DNA from 4 places in the Pseudomonas sp. FBCC-B1565 genome. Region 4 is predicted to be linked to each of the others. Evidence: predicted binding sites of a transcription regulator. Region 4 holds the regulator's gene; each other region holds the start of a gene.
The links. The regulator sigma-54, encoded in region 4, starts transcription at its own class of promoters, with help from an activator protein. The targets are predictions, from matches to a motif close to ANTGGCATNNANNTTGCTNT.
Positions count from the first base shown of each region.

Region 1: NL123_RS07625 (circularly permuted type 2 ATP-grasp protein) is a predicted target of sigma-54. The motif match lies at 1,644-1,663, and genes of this name have one in related genera.
Region 2: flgB (flagellar basal body rod protein FlgB) is a predicted target of sigma-54. The motif match lies at 2,192-2,211, and genes of this name have one in related genera.
Region 3: NL123_RS08810 (flagellar hook-length control protein FliK) is a predicted target of sigma-54. The motif match lies at 1,971-1,990, and genes of this name have one in related genera.

Region 1 covers NZ_CP101438.1:1,587,978-1,592,185, reverse strand. Annotated here, with positions in the region: gene NL123_RS07630 (alpha-E domain-containing protein) at 1-197, opposite strand, end outside; gene NL123_RS07625 (circularly permuted type 2 ATP-grasp protein) at 202-1,611, opposite strand; gene NL123_RS07620 (ribonuclease E inhibitor RraB) at 2,013-2,354, opposite strand; gene NL123_RS07615 (hypothetical protein) at 2,567-2,803, opposite strand; gene NL123_RS07610 (START domain-containing protein) at 2,907-3,512, opposite strand; gene NL123_RS07605 (YkgJ family cysteine cluster protein) at 3,554-3,808, opposite strand; gene NL123_RS07600 (translation initiation factor 2) at 3,971-4,208, opposite strand, start outside.
Region 2 covers NZ_CP101438.1:1,526,290-1,530,497, reverse strand. Annotated here, with positions in the region: gene flgE (flagellar hook protein FlgE) at 1-519, opposite strand, end outside; gene flgD (flagellar hook assembly protein FlgD) at 551-1,276, opposite strand; gene flgC (flagellar basal body rod protein FlgC) at 1,293-1,736, opposite strand; gene flgB (flagellar basal body rod protein FlgB) at 1,740-2,147, opposite strand; gene cheR (protein-glutamate O-methyltransferase CheR) at 2,457-3,284, opposite strand; gene NL123_RS07300 (chemotaxis protein CheV) at 3,327-4,208, opposite strand, start outside.
Region 3 covers NZ_CP101438.1:1,843,614-1,847,821, forward strand. Annotated here, with positions in the region: gene NL123_RS08800 (ATP-binding SpoIIE family protein phosphatase) at 1-810, shown strand, start outside; gene NL123_RS08805 (Hpt domain-containing protein) at 841-1,188, shown strand; gene NL123_RS08810 (flagellar hook-length control protein FliK) at 2,040-3,380, shown strand; gene fliL (flagellar basal body-associated protein FliL) at 3,589-4,089, shown strand; gene fliM (flagellar motor switch protein FliM) at 4,099-4,208, shown strand, end outside.
Region 4 covers NZ_CP101438.1:5,587,157-5,591,364, forward strand. Annotated here, with positions in the region: gene lptA (lipopolysaccharide transport periplasmic protein LptA) at 1-143, shown strand, start outside; gene lptB (LPS export ABC transporter ATP-binding protein) at 143-868, shown strand; gene NL123_RS25900 (RNA polymerase factor sigma-54) at 1,053-2,546, shown strand; gene hpf (ribosome hibernation-promoting factor, HPF/YfiA family) at 2,622-2,927, shown strand; gene ptsN (PTS IIA-like nitrogen regulatory protein PtsN) at 2,938-3,402, shown strand; gene rapZ (RNase adapter RapZ) at 3,405-4,208, shown strand, end outside.

The sequences.
Region 1 (4,208 bases), 2.7 Mb from region 4:
TCGCCGTGACGTTCGTGGTAATCGTCCAGGGTGCCGGTAATCAATAGCGGCATGGCCAGTTCATGCAGGCCGTCGCCGCGCCCATCCTGGGGCATCAGTGACAGCGAATAGCTGACGTCGAGCATGCGTGCGAGGTTTTCCGCACGCTCCAGGTAGCGCGACATCCAGTACAGATCCGAGGCAGTTCTACTCAACATGGCATCAGTCCTCGACCACCCAAGTGTCTTTGGTGCCGCCGCCCTGGGACGAGTTCACCACCAGCGAACCTTCGCGCAAGGCCACGCGGGTCAGGCCGCCGGGCACTACACGGGTCTCCTTGCCGGACAACACAAACGGGCGCAGGTCGATATGGCGCGGCGCAATGCCGTTTTCGACAAAGGTCGGGCAGGTGGATAAACACAGGGTCGGCTGGGCGATATAGGCGTGGGGCTTGGCCTTGATCCGCGCTCGGAAGGCTTCGATTTCCGCTGCCGTGGACGCCGGGCCTACCAACATGCCGTAGCCGCCGGAGCCCTGGGTTTCCTTCACCACCAGGTCGGGCAGGTTGGCGAGTACGTGGGATAGCTCGTCCGGTTTACGACACTGGAAGGTCGGAACATTCTTCAGGATCGGTTCTTCATCCAGGTAAAAACGGATCATCTCGGTGACGAAGGGGTACACCGACTTGTCATCCGCCACGCCGGTGCCGATGGCATTGGCCAGCACCACATTGCCGCAGCGATAAGCCGCGAGCAGGCCGGGCACGCCGAGCATGGAGTCCGGGTTGAAGGCCAGGGGATCGAGAAACGCATCGTCGAGACGACGGTAGATCACGTCCACGGCCTTGGGCCCATCGGTGGTGCGCATGAAAACGCGGTCATCGCGTACGAACAGGTCGGCGCCTTCCACCAGTTCCACGCCCATCTCGCGGGCGAGAAAGGCATGCTCGAAGAACGCGCTGTTAAAGCGGCCCGGCGTCAATACCACCACGCTGGGGTTATCCAGGGGGCTTGAGCTTTTCAGCGTGTCGAGCAGCAGGTTGGGATAGTGATCGATGGGCGCGATGCGCTGGGCAGCGAACAGTTCGGGGAACAGGCGCATCATCATCTTGCGGTCTTCGAGCATATAGCTGACGCCGCTGGGCGTACGCAGGTTGTCTTCGAGCACGTAGTACGTGCCGTCGCCATCGCGTACGAGGTCGACGCCGGAGATGTGGGAATACAGGTCACGGTGCAGGTCCAGGCCCTGCATCGCCAGTTGGTATTGCTCGTTGGCCAGCACCTGTTCGGCCGGAATGATCCCTGCCTTGATGATGCGCTGCTCGTGATACAGGTCGGCGAGAAACATGTTCAGCGCCTTGACCCGCTGGATACAGCCACGCTCGACAACCCGCCATTCGCTGGCGGGAATACTGCGCGGGATGGTATCGAAGGGAATCAGGCGCTCGGTGCCCTGCTCATCCCCGTAGAGGGTGAAGGTGATCCCGGCGCGGTGAAACAGCAAATCGGCTTCGCGCCGGCGTTGAGCCAGCAATTCAGGCGGGGTTTCGGCCAGCCAGCGGGCGAACTCGCGGTAATGCGGTCGGACCAGGCCTGCCCCATCGTACATTTCATCGTAATAAGTGCGGATCATGCCGAACTCCTTGTCACCCGGGCGCAAGAACCATCGCAAGGCCCGTGCCAGCGGCATAAACACTTAAAAATCAGTGAGTTGAATTAACCACGCAATCTGCTCGCACCGTCCTGGTGCGCAGAATGCCCAGTGCACTGCCCCACGCTTCATCGCAATGCGGGCTTTGACTATCAACAGCATAGTCAGAGTTGATTTCACTGCCCGGCGCAGGCTACGGATAATCGGCCCCATCTGCTGAACTGCCTTCAGCGCTCCGCTCTTCCCTTTAGGCCACCCGTATGGGTGGCCTTTTTTTTGGTGCGTAAAAATAGCGCGCAAGTTCCGAGTTATTTTCCCACCGCACAAACAAAATCGGCCGACCCAAAGGCCAGCCGATACGCTGTGTTGCTCATAAACTGCCGCTACATGGGTAACCCACGCACCTCCTGCTTCACGCCCCATCCTTCGATGATCCCGCCCAGCGGCTCGACCACCGCCCCGAAGTCTTGCTCGAAATCTCCTATGCCGTCGTAGGTCGCAAACATGACTTTGCTCAGTTCCAGGTACCAGGCGCCATCGTCGCGCGCACTCACCTGGGCATTCAGGGATTCCCCGCGAAACTCACCGGCAGCCCTGCGCGCCCGTTCCTCATCCGGGAAAATGGCGTAGAACTCGATGGGGTGAAAACGCGAGAAGTCGAAGCCGCCTTCTTTCATGCGGCGCAGAACATTGGTGCTGATGTCTTCTTGATAGGCTGTGCTCATGAAAAGTGCTCCTCAAATTGATGGATAGACTTTCCGTGCTTCCCGAAGCCCACGCCGCAATGGCGTGGGGACTACGGCAACAACATCACCGCTGGAAAACAAGCATGTAGCTGACAAGACCAGAACTAGCGATTCATTCGCTGATCTCGTTTGCAGAGTAGCGCGAAGCTATCACCTCCACCAGAGGCGCTTGGATGGACTACAGGAAATGTTCAGGCGGCGGGAGAGATGTCGAGGATCTGGATACTGTTCTGGTCTTTGAGGATCTTGACCGTCGGCTCGGGCTTGCGGCCCTCCAGGTCATTGAGGTCCAGTTCGGCGGCGACGGGCACCAGCTTGTTGCGAATCATGTGCGCAGCGTCTTCGAGGCTGGGCTTGTGTTCGCAGGTGAACTGCTCCACGGTCTGCACGCCGTGATCATCAACGAAGGTAATTTGCCACGTTTGCATCGGTGCCTCCTCGATAAAACCCATGTGTGGGCTTACACATATCTGGACCTTGAGCGCTGGACAAACGTTCCACTCAAGGCCGGAGGCACCGGATCAGCTGCAGTTATTTTTCCGCGTGTTGCTTCAAGGCTTTCAAGGTGTTGAACGGAGCGTCCACCACGAACTTGTTGGCCAGCCACGAGGGCACGCTGCCGCCTGGCTCGGTATGCACCTGGTAGGTGACTTCGGTCAGGTTGTCGCCTTTGGGGACCAGTTTCCAGAAGCCTTCAACCTGGGCTACGCGTACGAAGCCTTTTTCTTCCGGCTGATAAGTAGGAACCTCCAGCAAGGTCCGAGTGACACTGCCATCGGCACCCTTGGCAGTGGTGATTTTCAGGATCGAATCACGATTACTGACGGGGAACGGCGCATTGAACTGGGTGTAGGTATAGCTGACGTCACCCTCATGTTTCAGCAGCTTCTGCAATTTGCACTCATGAATCCACTTGCACGCACCGACTACGTCTTCCTGCAACGCGACGATCTTCGCCACCGGTGCCTTGATCGTGGTCACCCCGCGATACGCCTTGTACTTGGAGCCGGCAATTTCGCTCAGGGACACCTTGATACCGTCTTCGTCCTTGGCGACTTGCCAATCCTCAGCCTGGGCAGTGGCAGCAAACAACACCGTAAAACCGCACAACACAGCCATTCGTTTCAGCGAACCCATTGTTGTATTCCTTATTGTTGAAGTTCCGATAGTAAAGCCCATCAAGCCGCCGTCATCTGCTCCCACCAGCCGATCAAGCGGATCGCATCGGCCTGGTCGGTGCCGCAGACCTCGAGATCCGCCTTGAAATCACTGCACACCGCCGGTCGCTCCGGCTGGCCGAACAGCAGGCATAGCTGTTCGACCGATAGGTGCAGGCAGCGTTCGCCCGCCGGTTTGCCCTGTGGCATGCCCGGTAATGGCGAACTGATGGAGGGGGCGATGCAGCAAGCGCCACAGCCTTCACGGCAATTCATGACCAGCAGGTCCTCGACGACTCAATGTGGATGGCCGGGCTAGAGTACGCCCTAAAACAGCCGTTTTAAAATGGGTTAACAGGGGTTTTTCGCAGAAAACAAAAGTGACTGACCAGTCTGCGACAGATGGTCGAGGGCACGCGTCACGTTTGCGGGAAAAGTTTACTGCTTGAACTCGAACTCCACCGCGGCGCCTTCGACTTCGCGCCGTTCTTCGTTGCGCAATTGCAGCTTCATTTCATTGCTGAGCAGGCGGCCGTTGATCTGGAAGGCGCTGTTGTCGGTGGGTTTCTCACCGAACATCGGCGGCAGCAAGGGCACACTTTTGGGTTTGGGCATGGTACCGATAGGCTGCAAGTGCCTGACCATGTCCGACGGCAGGGACAGGTCCAACTGTGCC
Region 2 (4,208 bases), 2.6 Mb from region 4:
CTGGTCGATCACCGGCTCCGAGGAGTTCAGGTTACTGGTGGAATCCACTTTGGTGGAGGCCTTGGGCGGCAGGTTCGACAGGTTCAGTTGCAGGTCGGTCAGGCCGCCCTTGATGATCTTGCCATCGGCATCTGCCGCGTAGCCTTGCAGGCGCGAAGTGCCGGTGTTGTTGGTGATGTAGCCGTCTTTGTCGGCACGGAAGGCACCGCTGCGGGTGTACTCCAGCGAACCGTCACTGCCCTTCTGCACGAAGAAGCCGCCACCCTGGATCGCCATGTCCAGGATCCCGCCGCTGCCGTTGACGTCACCTTGGGTGAACTGCTGCGACACGGCCGCCAGGTTCACACCGTTGCCGATGCTGTTCTGGCCGGTGCCCAGCTTGGACGCGGCGTAGATGTCGGCGAATTCCGCACGGGACGACTTGAAGCCAGTGGTCGCGACGTTGGCGATGTTGTTGCCGGTCACGTCCAGTTGTTTGTTGGCCGCATAGAGGCCGCTAAGGCCGATGTTAAAAGACATGTTTCTCTCCCTCTGCCGTATTTAGCCGGCTCTATGTACCGATAGTCTGAATTTGCGACAGCTTGACGCTGCCCATGCCGCCCGCCAGGTTCAGCAGCATTTCGCCGCCGGTCTTGCTCAGGGTCACGCTCGTTACCGTCGCGGGCAGCGAAGTGGCCAGGGCAACGGAGTCGCCCTTGTCGTTCTTGGTGGTGGCGTTGAAGGTGTAGGTACCCGCCGGGGCAACCTCGCCCTTGTCGTTCTTGCCATCCCAGATGAAGTTCTGGGTGCCGGCGCTCTGGGCCCCCATGTCGATGGTGCGCACCACGTTGCCGTCTTTGTCGGTGATCTTGACGGAGACGTTGCCCACCGCCGAGGTCACCGCCACCGAACCGGTCATGCTCTTGCTCGTATCAACCATGGCCTTGTCGGTCTGGATGATGATCGAGCGCCCGACCAGCGACGAGGCCTGCAACGCCTGAGACGAACTGAAGTTGGTGGAGATCGCATTCACCGAGTCGTTCAGGGTGTTGATGCCTTCCAGGCTGCTGAACTGCGCCAGTTGCGCCACGAACGCGCCGTTGTCTTGCGGCGACAGCGGGTTCTGGTTTTTCAGCTGGGTCACCAGCAGTTGCAGGAACGCATCCTTGCCCAACGCCTGCTTGCCCGTCGCCTTATTGGCGGCGTCGCTGACGCTGCTGTTGTCCTGGGCGTTCTTGACCTTGGAGTTGAACAGGTCCTGGACCGGCGTGTTGTTTGACGTATCAACGATGGCCATTGTTTGGCGCCCCTTATCACTGACCCAGGGTCAGGACCTTCTGCATCATGGTTTTGGCGGTGTTCATCATTTCCGCGTTGGTCTGGAACGAGCGGCTGGCGGAAATCATGTCAGCCATTTCCTCGACCACATTGACGTTGGGGTAGTAGACATAACCCTTTTCGTTCGCAGCGGGATGGTTGGGTTCGTAGCGCGCTTCAAGGTTGCTCTGGTCTTCGACCACACCGAGTACCTGCACGCCGGAGCCGGCGGCCCCCTGGTCCTGGAACAGCGAATCGCTGCCGCCGTTCTGGCCTGCCTGGAACATGGTGGCGAACACCGGGTGACGGGCACGGTAGGTCTGGTCAATGCTCGAAGACACGGTCTCGGCGTTGGCGATGTTACTGGCGACGGTGTTCAAGCGCGTGGTCTGCGCGCTCATGCCACTGCCGGCAATATTGAAAACACTGGACAGGGACATGGCTTACTCTCCACGCAGGGCTGACATCAGCCCTTTGAATTTGCTGTTGAGCAGGGTAAAGCTGGCCTGGAAGTTCACCGAGTTCTCGGCGTAGGCCGATTGCTCCAGTTGGGCGTCGACGGTGTTCTGGTCGATCGACGGTTGCATCGGCGTGCGATACAGCAACGACTCGTCACCATTGCTCAGGCCTTGCGCTTCGATATGACGGCTGTTGGTCATGTTCAAGGCGAAGGTGCCGTTCTTGGTCTTGTCCTGCTGTGCGGCGAGCACGGCGGAGAAGTCCAGGTCCCGAGCCTTGTAGTTCGGGGTGTCGGCGTTGGCAATGTTGTTGGCCAGGACTTCGGCACGCTGGGCGCGGAAGCCCAGGGCTTGTTCGTGGATACCGAGCGCTTTATCGAAGCTGATGCTCATGGCGGAAACCTTCAAGGGCTGACCTGCTTTTCGTTAACAGGGTTATAGCAAGGTGCATGCCAATCTGGCGCAAGCCCGTATATCAAGGGTTTTGGTAAGGGGTTGCCGGCGGCAATGCCGGAAAAGCGGCAAGCGGTTTCCGCGTCGCGCCAGTAAAGCGGCAATGAGGGTTGCCGCTTTATTGCGGTTTGCCGCAAACCAAATGTGGGAGGGGGCTTGCTCCCGATGGCAGTGGTTCAGTTGATACATCGATCACTGACACACCGCCATCGGGAGCAAGCCCCCTCCCACATTTTTTACCGCACAGCCTTATTTAGCCTGGTAGATGATCCCCGGGCTGCACTGCACCATCTGGAAATGGTCCGGCAGACCGTTCAGCGCCTCAGAAGCGCCAAGGAACAGATAACCACCGCGCTTGAGCGTGCCGTGGATGCGCAACAGGATGTCTTTCTTCACTTCGGCCGAGAAGTAGATCAGCACGTTGCGGCAGAACACCATGTCGAACTTGCCCAGGCTGGCGTAGCTGTCGAGCAGGTTGAAGGAGCGGAATTCCACGCGGTTCTTGATCGGCGCCTTGACCGCCCAGCGTCCTGCCCCTTTCGGGTCGAAGTAACGCTGCAGGCGCTCCTGGGACAGACCACGCCCCAGGGCCAGGCTGTCGTACTCACCGGTCTTGCAGTTGGTGAGCATGGTGCCGGACAGATCGGTGGCCACAATTTGCGCCCCCGCCTTCAACTGGCCCATGTTGGTCCGCTCGAACTCATCGATGGACATCGAAATCGAGTACGGTTCCTGCCCCGAGGAGCAGGCCGCCGACCAGATGCGCAGGCGCTGGCCCGGGCTGGCCTTGATGGCCTCCGGCAGCACTTTGCTCTTGAGCACTTCAAACGGGTAGGTGTCGCGAAACCACAGGGTTTCGTTGGTGGTCATGGCATCGACCACCATTTCCTTGAGCCCGCTGCGCGGCTGGCCCTGGATGCGCTGCACCAACTCACCCAACGACTTGATGCCCTGCTGCTCCATCAGTTTGTTGAGACGGCTGGATACCAGGTACTGCTTGTTTTCACCGAGCAATATGCCACAGGCTTTTTCCAGGAAGACCCGGAACTGTTCAAAATCCAAATTACCTGTAGACACTGATACCGCCTCTAAAATCGTATGACCGCCAAGGGAAACACCTTAGCTGTGATCTGCCGCCTTGATCCGGTCGACAACCCGGGATGCCAGGTCATCAGGACGGAATTTGGCCAAAAAGTCATCGGCACCGACCTTCTTGACCATCGCCTGGTTGAATACACCCGACAACGAAGTATGCAGGATGATATGCAATTTTTGCATGCGTGGATCGTTGCGGATCTCGGCCGTGAGGGTATAGCCGTCCATTTCCGGCATCTCGATGTCGGAAATCATCATCAAGAATTCTTCTTCCGGCTTCTTGCCGTCATCCACCAGCTTGCGCAGGTAGTCCAGCGCCTGGCGCCCATCATTGAGGGCGACCACTTCAACGCCGACGGTTTGCAGGCAACGGGTCACCTGCTTGCGCGCCACGGACGAGTCGTCCACCGTGAGCACGCGCAGTGAGACTGCCTTGTGCGCGGTTTCGGCGTCCACCACACCCACCGAGATCGACTCGGAGGTAGGCGCCACTTCGGCGAGGATTTTCTCGACGTCGATGATTTCCACCAACTGGTTGTCGACCCGCGTCACCGCCGTGAGGTAATGATCGCGCCCCGTGCCCTTGGGCGGCGGATGGATCTCTTCCCAGTTCATGTTGACGATGCGCTCCACCGAACGCACCAGGAAACCCTGGGTCTTGGTGTTGTACTCGGTAATGATCACGAACGGGCTTTCGCGGTCCTGCAAACCGGCGGAACCGGTGGCCAGGGCCAGATCAAGAATCGGGATCGTCGCGCCACGGATGTTGGCAACGCCACACACTACCGGGCTGGACTTGGGCATGATCGTCAGCTTGGGGCATTGCAACACTTCCCGCACCTTGAACACGTTGATGCCATACAGCTGCTTGCCATCCAGGCGAAAAAGCAACAACTCCAGGCGATT
Region 3 (4,208 bases), 3.0 Mb from region 4:
GTGCTGTCGGCGCAAGCCTTTGATGATCGCACCGAGGTCTGGCCCATGGCCCTGGGTGACCGGGTGTTCCTGTTGTCCGATGGCGTGCTGGATACCGCTGACGCCAATGACCAGTTGTTCGGCGCTGAACGCTTGCAGCAGGTGTTCGCTGCCAACCGTGAGCCGGATCGGCTGTTTGAAGATATCGAGCAGGCCCTGGCGGCGTTCCGGGGCGAAGCGCGGGATGACGTGAGCATGGTGGAAATCACCCTGCACGCCGGCCAGCAGCTGCGTGCCAGCGGGCCGTTGTATGCCGACAGTGGCCAGTCTTGTCCGCTGGATTGGTCAGTCAGTTTCGAATTTCGTGCTGAGACGTTGAAGCGTTACAACCCATTGCCGTACTTGCTGCAACTGCTGCTGGAGATTCACGGTCTGCGCGAGCAGAGCGGGGCGCTGTACAGCGTGATGGCGGAGCTGTATTCCAATGCGCTGGAGCATGGCGTGCTGGGTCTGGATTCTCGGCTCAAGCGTGACGCCCAAGGGTTTGCCGAGTATTACCGCCTGCGTAATGACCGCCTGGCACAACTCAACAGCGGCTATATACGGGTGCATGTGCAGGTGGTGCCGACCGAGGTGGGCGGAAGGATGACCCTGCGCATCGAGGACAGCGGTCCTGGGTTCGACGTGGAACAGATGCTGGCGCGGCCGCTCGATATCGACCGTCTGTCAGGCCGGGGCTTGAGCCTGGTGCGTCAATTGAGCAGCGATGTACGCTGGTCGGACGGCGGGCGCAGTGTCTGCGTGGAGTTTTCCTGGGAGGCTCTGGCATAATCCGCCGATTCTTGATCAAGGAGCGAGCAAGTGGTTGATCTACATCTGGACCCGGAGGTGTTGTCGGGTTTGCAGGAAGTCATGGAAGGCGAGTATCCCAAGCTGCTTGATACCTTTCTCGATGATTCCCAAAAACGCGTCGAAGCACTGCGCAAGGCCAGGGATGACGCCAAGGCGTTGGGGCGGATTGCGCATAGTTTCAAGGGCAGCAGTGGGAACCTTGGGGCAGTGCGGTTGGCGCAGTTGTGTCAGCGGTTGGAGGTTGAGTCGGTTGAGTCTGCGGTTGGGGATCTGGGGGAGCTGGTCGATCAGATTGATCGGGAGTTTGCGTTGGTGAAGCCGTTGTATGAGTCGGAGCGGCAGCGGTTTCAGGTTTGATTGAGTACATATCCGTTTTTTATGTAACGGCGGCTTATGGTTCCGCCCTTACGGCGGGTCACTTTTGGAAAGGCCCAAAAGTAACCAAAAGGCCTTCGCCCCAACACTCGGCACCTCGCCTAGGCTCGGTGTGCCCTCACTCCGGCTTGAATCCGTGGGCCGCCGCCACGCGCCATCCATGGCGCGGGGCGGCTAACCCGGCGTCCTGCCGGGTTACCCACGGATTCAAGCCTGCGTTCGGCCAGCGTGTTTGACGGGGCGCCCCAGATCAAGAGCAAGAGCGCGGCGGCCTTAGAGCCGACCGGATTGAATGGCCCGTACTCGGTCAAAGTGTGGGAGGGGGCTTGCCCCCGATGGCAGTGGGTCAGTCACTGATGAGTTGGCTGACACACCGCCATCGGGGGCAAGCCCCCTCCCACAGTTTGATCTTCATGTATCAGTTGAAGGGTGGTTTGCTCTGGCTCTGGCTCTGGCTCTGGCTTTTGATCTGCTTTTGATTTTGATCTTAGGCGCCCCGTCAAACACGCTGGCCGGAATTCGGCAGGGATTTGGGGGGTAAACCGGCAGGGATGCCGGTTTAGCCGCCCCGCGCCATGGATGGCGCGTGGCGGCGGCCCCCCAAATCACTGTCGGATTACGGGCACACCGAGCCTGGGCGAGGTGCCGAGTGTTGGGGCAAGAGCGTTTTGCTTACTTTTGCGCTTTTCAAAAGTGAGCCGCCGTAAGGGCGGAACCATAAGCCGCCGTTGCCCAAATAATGGATATACACACAAAACCCAAAACCTGGCCCAACTCTTGCTCTACCTCCAGATACTGCATCCTCGACCCCCATGCAGTGGAGACCTTTACCTATGCCAGTCGCCCCCAATTCGCTCCTTCAGGCTGCCCCCGCGGCCAAGCCTCAAGCGCCCTCTGCCAACCCACCGGCAGCGGCTGCGGACCCACGGGACAAGGGCCCTGGCTTCGCTCAAGTGTTTGCCAACCAGGCGTCCAAACCTTCGGTCAAGACCGACGACAGCTCGGCCAAACCCACCGCAGGCAAGTCGTCCGATGCCAGCGCCAAGCCTGCAGCGGGCAATGACAAGCCTGCCGCCAGCACGCCAGCCGTTGCCGATAGCGGCAATACCTTGCCTGCCACGCCGCCGGCCAAAACCGACGACAGCGCCAGCAAGGATGATGACGCGCCAGCCGACCCGACCCTGGTGCAGCAGCCTCCGGCCGACCCGGTGGTCGACCCGGCATTGATTGCCACCGTCACCCCGGTAGCCGTGCCGGTGCCGGTTGAAACACCCGCGCCCGTTACCACCGCCAAGGATGACAAAACCCAGCCAGTGGTCGCGGCGCCGGTCGCCGCGACCGAGGAGGCCAAGCCCGCGTTCGATCCGGAGGCTGATCCCCTGGATGCCATGCCAGCCGTACGCCTGGCGATGGAGCAGGGCGGTCATGTATCGGCCAGCAGCCAGGCGCAGGCAAAAAGCGCTCCGGCACCGACTCAGGATCAACCCACCGCCGCACAGAATTTCGCCGCCGGCCTGGCCAATATGGTCGATCAGCAAGCCACCAAGGACAGCACCGACCAGGGCGGCGACAAGGCTTTCAGCGGGTTGATCGAAGACGGTCTCAAGGACCTGAAGAACGCCAGCAGCGACACCCGTGTCGATGACTTCGCCAACCGCCTGGCCGCATTGACCCAGGCGGCCACGCCGAAAACCGCCAACGCCTTGCCACCGGTGACCAATGCACCATTGGCCATGCACCAGAGCGGCTGGACCGACGAAATCGTCAACCGGGTGATGTACCTGTCCAGCGCCAACCTCAAGTCGGCGGAGATCCAGTTGCAACCCGCTGAGCTCGGCCGCCTGGATATCAAGGTCAACATGACCGCCGACCAACAGGCCCAGGTCAACTTCATGAGTGCCCACCCGGTAGTGCGTGAAGCGTTGGAAAGCCAGTCCGGGCGCTTGCGGGAGATGTTTGCCCAGCAGGGCATGGGCCAGGTGGACGTGAACGTGTCGGACCAGTCCCGTGGGCAGGAGCAACAACAGCAGCAGGCCCAGACCCGTGGTGTGAGCGGTAGCGGCGGGCGCGGTGGTGACAATGGCGACAGCGGCAACCACCTTGATGTGGCTGAAGCCGTGACGCCGGTCACCTCAACCGTAATCGGCTCCAGTGCGGTCGACTACTACGCCTGATCCGGACGAAATGTGGGAGGGGGCTTGCCCCCATGAGGCTGTGTCAGCTGAAACATGGGTGACTGATACACCGCTATCGGGGGCAAGCCCCCTCCCACATTTGATTTTTGGTGTCCTCTCTTCCCAAATGACCAGACAACTCTGGCATAACACTTGCTCTTGCCTTTCCGTAGATCTATGAATCCCCGAATAGTGACGGATTATTGGCATGGCGAAGAGCGACGACGCAGCAAAAGCACCCGCAGGCAAAGGCAAGCTCAAGCTTATCCTGTTGATAGTCCTGGGCCTGCTCCTGGCCATCGGCGCCTCGGTCGGCGGCACTTGGTACATCATGCACAGCAGTGCCAGCAAGCCGGCACCCGCCGCTGAAACCGCCACTAACGTCAAGCAACCGGCAATCTTCGAACCGATGCTTCCGGCCTTTGTCGCCAACTTCAATCAGAACGGTCGTCAACGCTACTTGCAGGTGAGCATCACCTTGCTGGCGCGTAACGCTGCGGACCTGGACGCCCTCAAGGTGCACATGCCCGTGATCCGCAACAACCTCGTCATGCTGTTCTCCAGCCAGAGCTTCGACACACTCGCCACCCCGGTGGGCCAGGAAATGCTGCGCCAGAAGGTTACGGCCAGCGTGCAGGAAGTGGCCCAGAAGGAGCTCGGCAAAGTCGTGGTCGAGCAGGCGCTCTTCACTAACTTCGTATTGCAGTAGGATCACGACATGGCCGTGCAAGACCTGCTGTCCCAGGATGAAATCGATGCGCTGTTGCATGGCGTCGACGATGGTCTGGTACAGACCGAAATGGCTGCCGAGCCCGGCAGCGTCAAAAG
Region 4 (4,208 bases):
ATGGCAACTCCACGGAAGGTGAGAAGATCACCTATGACACCGTGAAACAGATCGCTAATGCCGGTCGTGCCAATGGCAACAAGGTCACCGCGCCTCGTCCACGCATCGACATGGTTATCCAGCCGAAGAAGAAGGCCGAGTAATGGCAACCCTGAAAGCCCAGCATCTGGCCAAGGCCTATAAAAGCCGTCAGGTCGTGCGCGACGTCAGCCTGTCGATCGACAGCGGCCAGATCGTCGGCTTGCTCGGCCCCAACGGCGCCGGCAAGACCACTTGCTTCTACATGATCGTCGGTCTGGTCCAGGCGGATCAGGGCCGTGTCCTGATCGATGACCTGGACGTGAGTCACCAGCCAATGCACGGCCGCGCACGGGCCGGTATCGGCTATCTCCCGCAGGAAGCGTCGATCTTCCGCAAACTGTCGGTGTCGGACAACATCATGGCGATCCTCGAGACCCGCAAGGAACTCGACCGTGACGGCCGTCGCAAGGAGCTGGAAAGCCTGTTGCAGGAGTTCCATATCAACCATATCCGCGACAACCTCGGCATGAGCCTGTCCGGTGGTGAGCGTCGTCGCGTGGAAATCGCCCGCGCACTGGCCACTGCCCCCAAGTTCATCCTGCTGGACGAGCCGTTTGCCGGCGTCGACCCGATTTCGGTCGGCGACATCAAGCAGATCATCCATCACCTCAAGGCCAAGGGCATTGGCGTGCTCATCACCGACCACAACGTCCGTGAGACGCTCGATATCTGCGAAACCGCCTATATCGTCAATGACGGCCAACTGATTGCCGAAGGTGATTCCGCTACCATCCTGGCCAATGAACTGGTCAAGGAAGTGTACCTGGGTCACGAGTTCCGCCTGTAAACACCGTGGTGTCACGGCGTTCGCCAAGGTGCGCGGGAGTCAATGAAAACCTCCGGATTTTTATTGTTACCGCGCTCTAGGCAAAGCACCCGACATCAGGCATATAATTTGCTTATGTTTGGCGCTCACGCGCCCTGTCGTGGATGGCGCATTGCGCCGGCGAATAAGGTGTTAAGCCCCTGCCATGAAACCATCGCTAGTCCTGAGAATGGGCCAGCAGCTGACGATGACACCGCAGCTGCAACAGGCCATCCGCCTGCTCCAATTGTCGACCCTGGACCTGCAACAGGAAATCCAGGAGGCCCTGGAGTCCAATCCGATGCTCGAACGCCAGGAAGAAGGCGACGACTTCGATAATGCAGACCCGCTGGCCGATAACATCGAGCAAAAACCCAATTCCGACGTGCAGGAACCCTCCTACCAGGAAACCGCCCCCACGGTGGACAACCTTGAGGAAGGCGAATGGAACGAACGCATTCCCAACGAGCTTCCGGTCGACACCGCCTGGGAAGATGTCTACCAGACCAGCGCCAGCAGCCTGCCCAGCAATGACGATGACGAGTGGGACTTCACCACCCGCACCTCCGCCGGCGAGAGCCTGCAGAGCCATCTGCTGTGGCAACTGAACCTGGCACCGATGTCGGATACCGATCGCCTGATCGCCGTAACCCTGATCGACTGCATCAACAATCAGGGTTATCTAGACGAGACGCTTGAAGAAATTCTTGAAGCCTTCGACCCCGAACTGGATATCGAACTGGACGAGATCGAAGCCGTCCTGCACCGCATCCAGCAGTTCGAGCCATCCGGTATCGGCGCGCGCACCCTCAGCGAATGCCTGCTGCTGCAACTGCGCCAGTTGCCGGCCAAGACCCCATGGCTCGCCGAGGCCCAGCGCCTGGTCACCGACTACATCGACCTGCTGGGCAGCCGCGACTACAGCCAGTTGATGCGCCGCATGAAGCTCAAGGAAGACGACCTGCGCCAGGTCATCGAGCTGGTACAGAGCCTTAACCCGCGCCCCGGCTCGCAAATCGAGTCCAGCGAAGCCGAATACGTCGTCCCCGACGTGATCGTGCGCAAGGACAACGAGCGGTGGCTGGTGGAGCTGAACCAGGAGTCGGTGCCACGCCTGCGGGTCAACCCGCAATACGCCGGTTTCGTCCGCCGCGCCGACACCAGCGCCGATAACACCTTCATGCGCAACCAGTTGCAGGAAGCCCGCTGGTTCATCAAGAGCCTGCAAAGCCGCAACGAAACCCTGATGAAAGTCGCCACCCAGATCGTCGAGCACCAGCGCGGCTTCCTGGAATACGGCGACGAGGCGATGAAGCCGCTGGTACTGCATGACATCGCCGAAGCGGTGGGCATGCATGAGTCGACCATTTCACGCGTGACCACGCAGAAATTCATGCATACCCCACGGGGTATTTATGAACTGAAATACTTTTTCTCCAGCCACGTCAGCACCTCCGAAGGCGGCGAATGCTCGTCAACGGCGATCCGCGCGATCATCAAAAAACTGGTTGCGGCGGAAAATCAGAAAAAGCCATTGAGTGACAGTAAGATCGCTGGTTTACTGGAGGCACAAGGCATTCAGGTCGCCCGTCGAACCGTCGCCAAGTACCGCGAGTCCCTTGGGATCGCGCCTTCCAGCGAGCGTAAGCGTTTGATGTGACGGGCGGGCCACAGCGTTCCAGTGGCAGGCGCCTTTGCCTGCCGCTTTATGCACTGGCAACGAAGGAGAAGCTGTATGCAAGTCAACATCAGTGGACACCAACTGGAAGTGACCAAGCCCCTGCGTGAGTACACCGAAAGCAAGTTGAACAAGCTTGCAGGGCATTTTGACAAGATCACCAACGTGCAGGTCATCATGGAGGTCGATAAGCTCAAGCAGAAAATCGAGGCCACCCTGCACGTACCGAATGCCAAGCTCGTCGCCAATGCGGAACATGAAGACATGTACGCGGCGATCGACTCGCTCTACGACAAGCTGGACCGCCAACTCATAAAGCATAAGGAAAAGAATCTGCACCTGATGCAAGGTACAGGTCGTTAACTCTCCCCCCATGATCCGACTTGAAACCATCCTGACCCCCGGCCGTTCCCTCGTGAACGTGCCGGGTGGCAGCAAGAAGAAAGCCCTCGAACAAATTGCCAACCTGATCGCACGCGAAGTGCCGGATCTGGAGATGCAAGATGTCTTCGATGCGCTGATTGCCCGTGAAAAACTCGGTTCCACCGGTTTTGGCAACGGCATCGCCATTCCTCACTGCCGCCTCAAAGGCTGCGAAACACCTGTCAGCGCCCTGCTGCACCTGGAAGCCCCCATCGATTTCGACGCCATCGACGGCGCCCCGGTTGATCTGCTGTTCGTTCTGCTGGTCCCGCAAGCCGCCACCGATGCGCACCTGGAACTGCTCCGGCAGATCGCCAGCATGCTCGACCGCAAGGAAGTACGCGACAAACTGCGCAGCGCCAGCAGCAATGAGGCGTTGTACCAGGTTGTCCTGGATGAACAGAACGGGCAGTAACCATGCGCTTGATCATCGTCAGCGGCCGCTCCGGCTCGGGTAAAAGCACCGCCCTCAACGTTCTTGAGGACAACGGTTTCTATTGCATCGACAACCTGCCCGCCGGCCTGCTGCCGGAGTTGGCTGAACGCGCCTTGATCCATACCGAACTGGCCCAACCGCTGGTCGCCGTTTCGATTGATGCCCGTAACCTGCCCAGCCATCTTGAGCGATTCCCGCAATTGCTCGAGGAAGTGCGGGGCAAGCACATTCATTGCGACGTGCTGTACCTGGACGCCGACGAAGAAACCCTGCTCAAACGCTTCTCCGAGACCCGCCGGCGTCACCCCCTAAGCAGCCCCCATCGCTCTCTGGCCGAAGCCATCGAAGACGAAACCAAGCTGCTGGGGCCGATCATTGACCTCGCCGACCTCAAGATAAACACCACCAGCCTCAACCTTTACCAGTTGCGCGATGCTATCAAGCTGCGCCTGCTGAACCAGCCAGAGCCGGGCACCGCGTTTCTCGTGGAGTCATTTGGGTTCAAACGCGGCATGCCGGTCGACGCCGACCTGGTGTTCGATGTGCGCTGCCTGCCTAACCCGTACTGGAAACCGGAACTGCGTGACCAGTCCGGGCTGGATCAGCCCGTGGCCGATTACCTGGCAGCGCAACCGGATGTGGAGGAGATGTTCCAGGATATCTCCTCCTACTTGCTCAAATGGCTGCCACGCTTTGCTGCAAGCAACCGTGCCTATGTCACCATTGCCATCGGCTGCACTGGCGGCCATCACCGCTCCGTCTACCTGACCGAGCGCCTGGGCCAG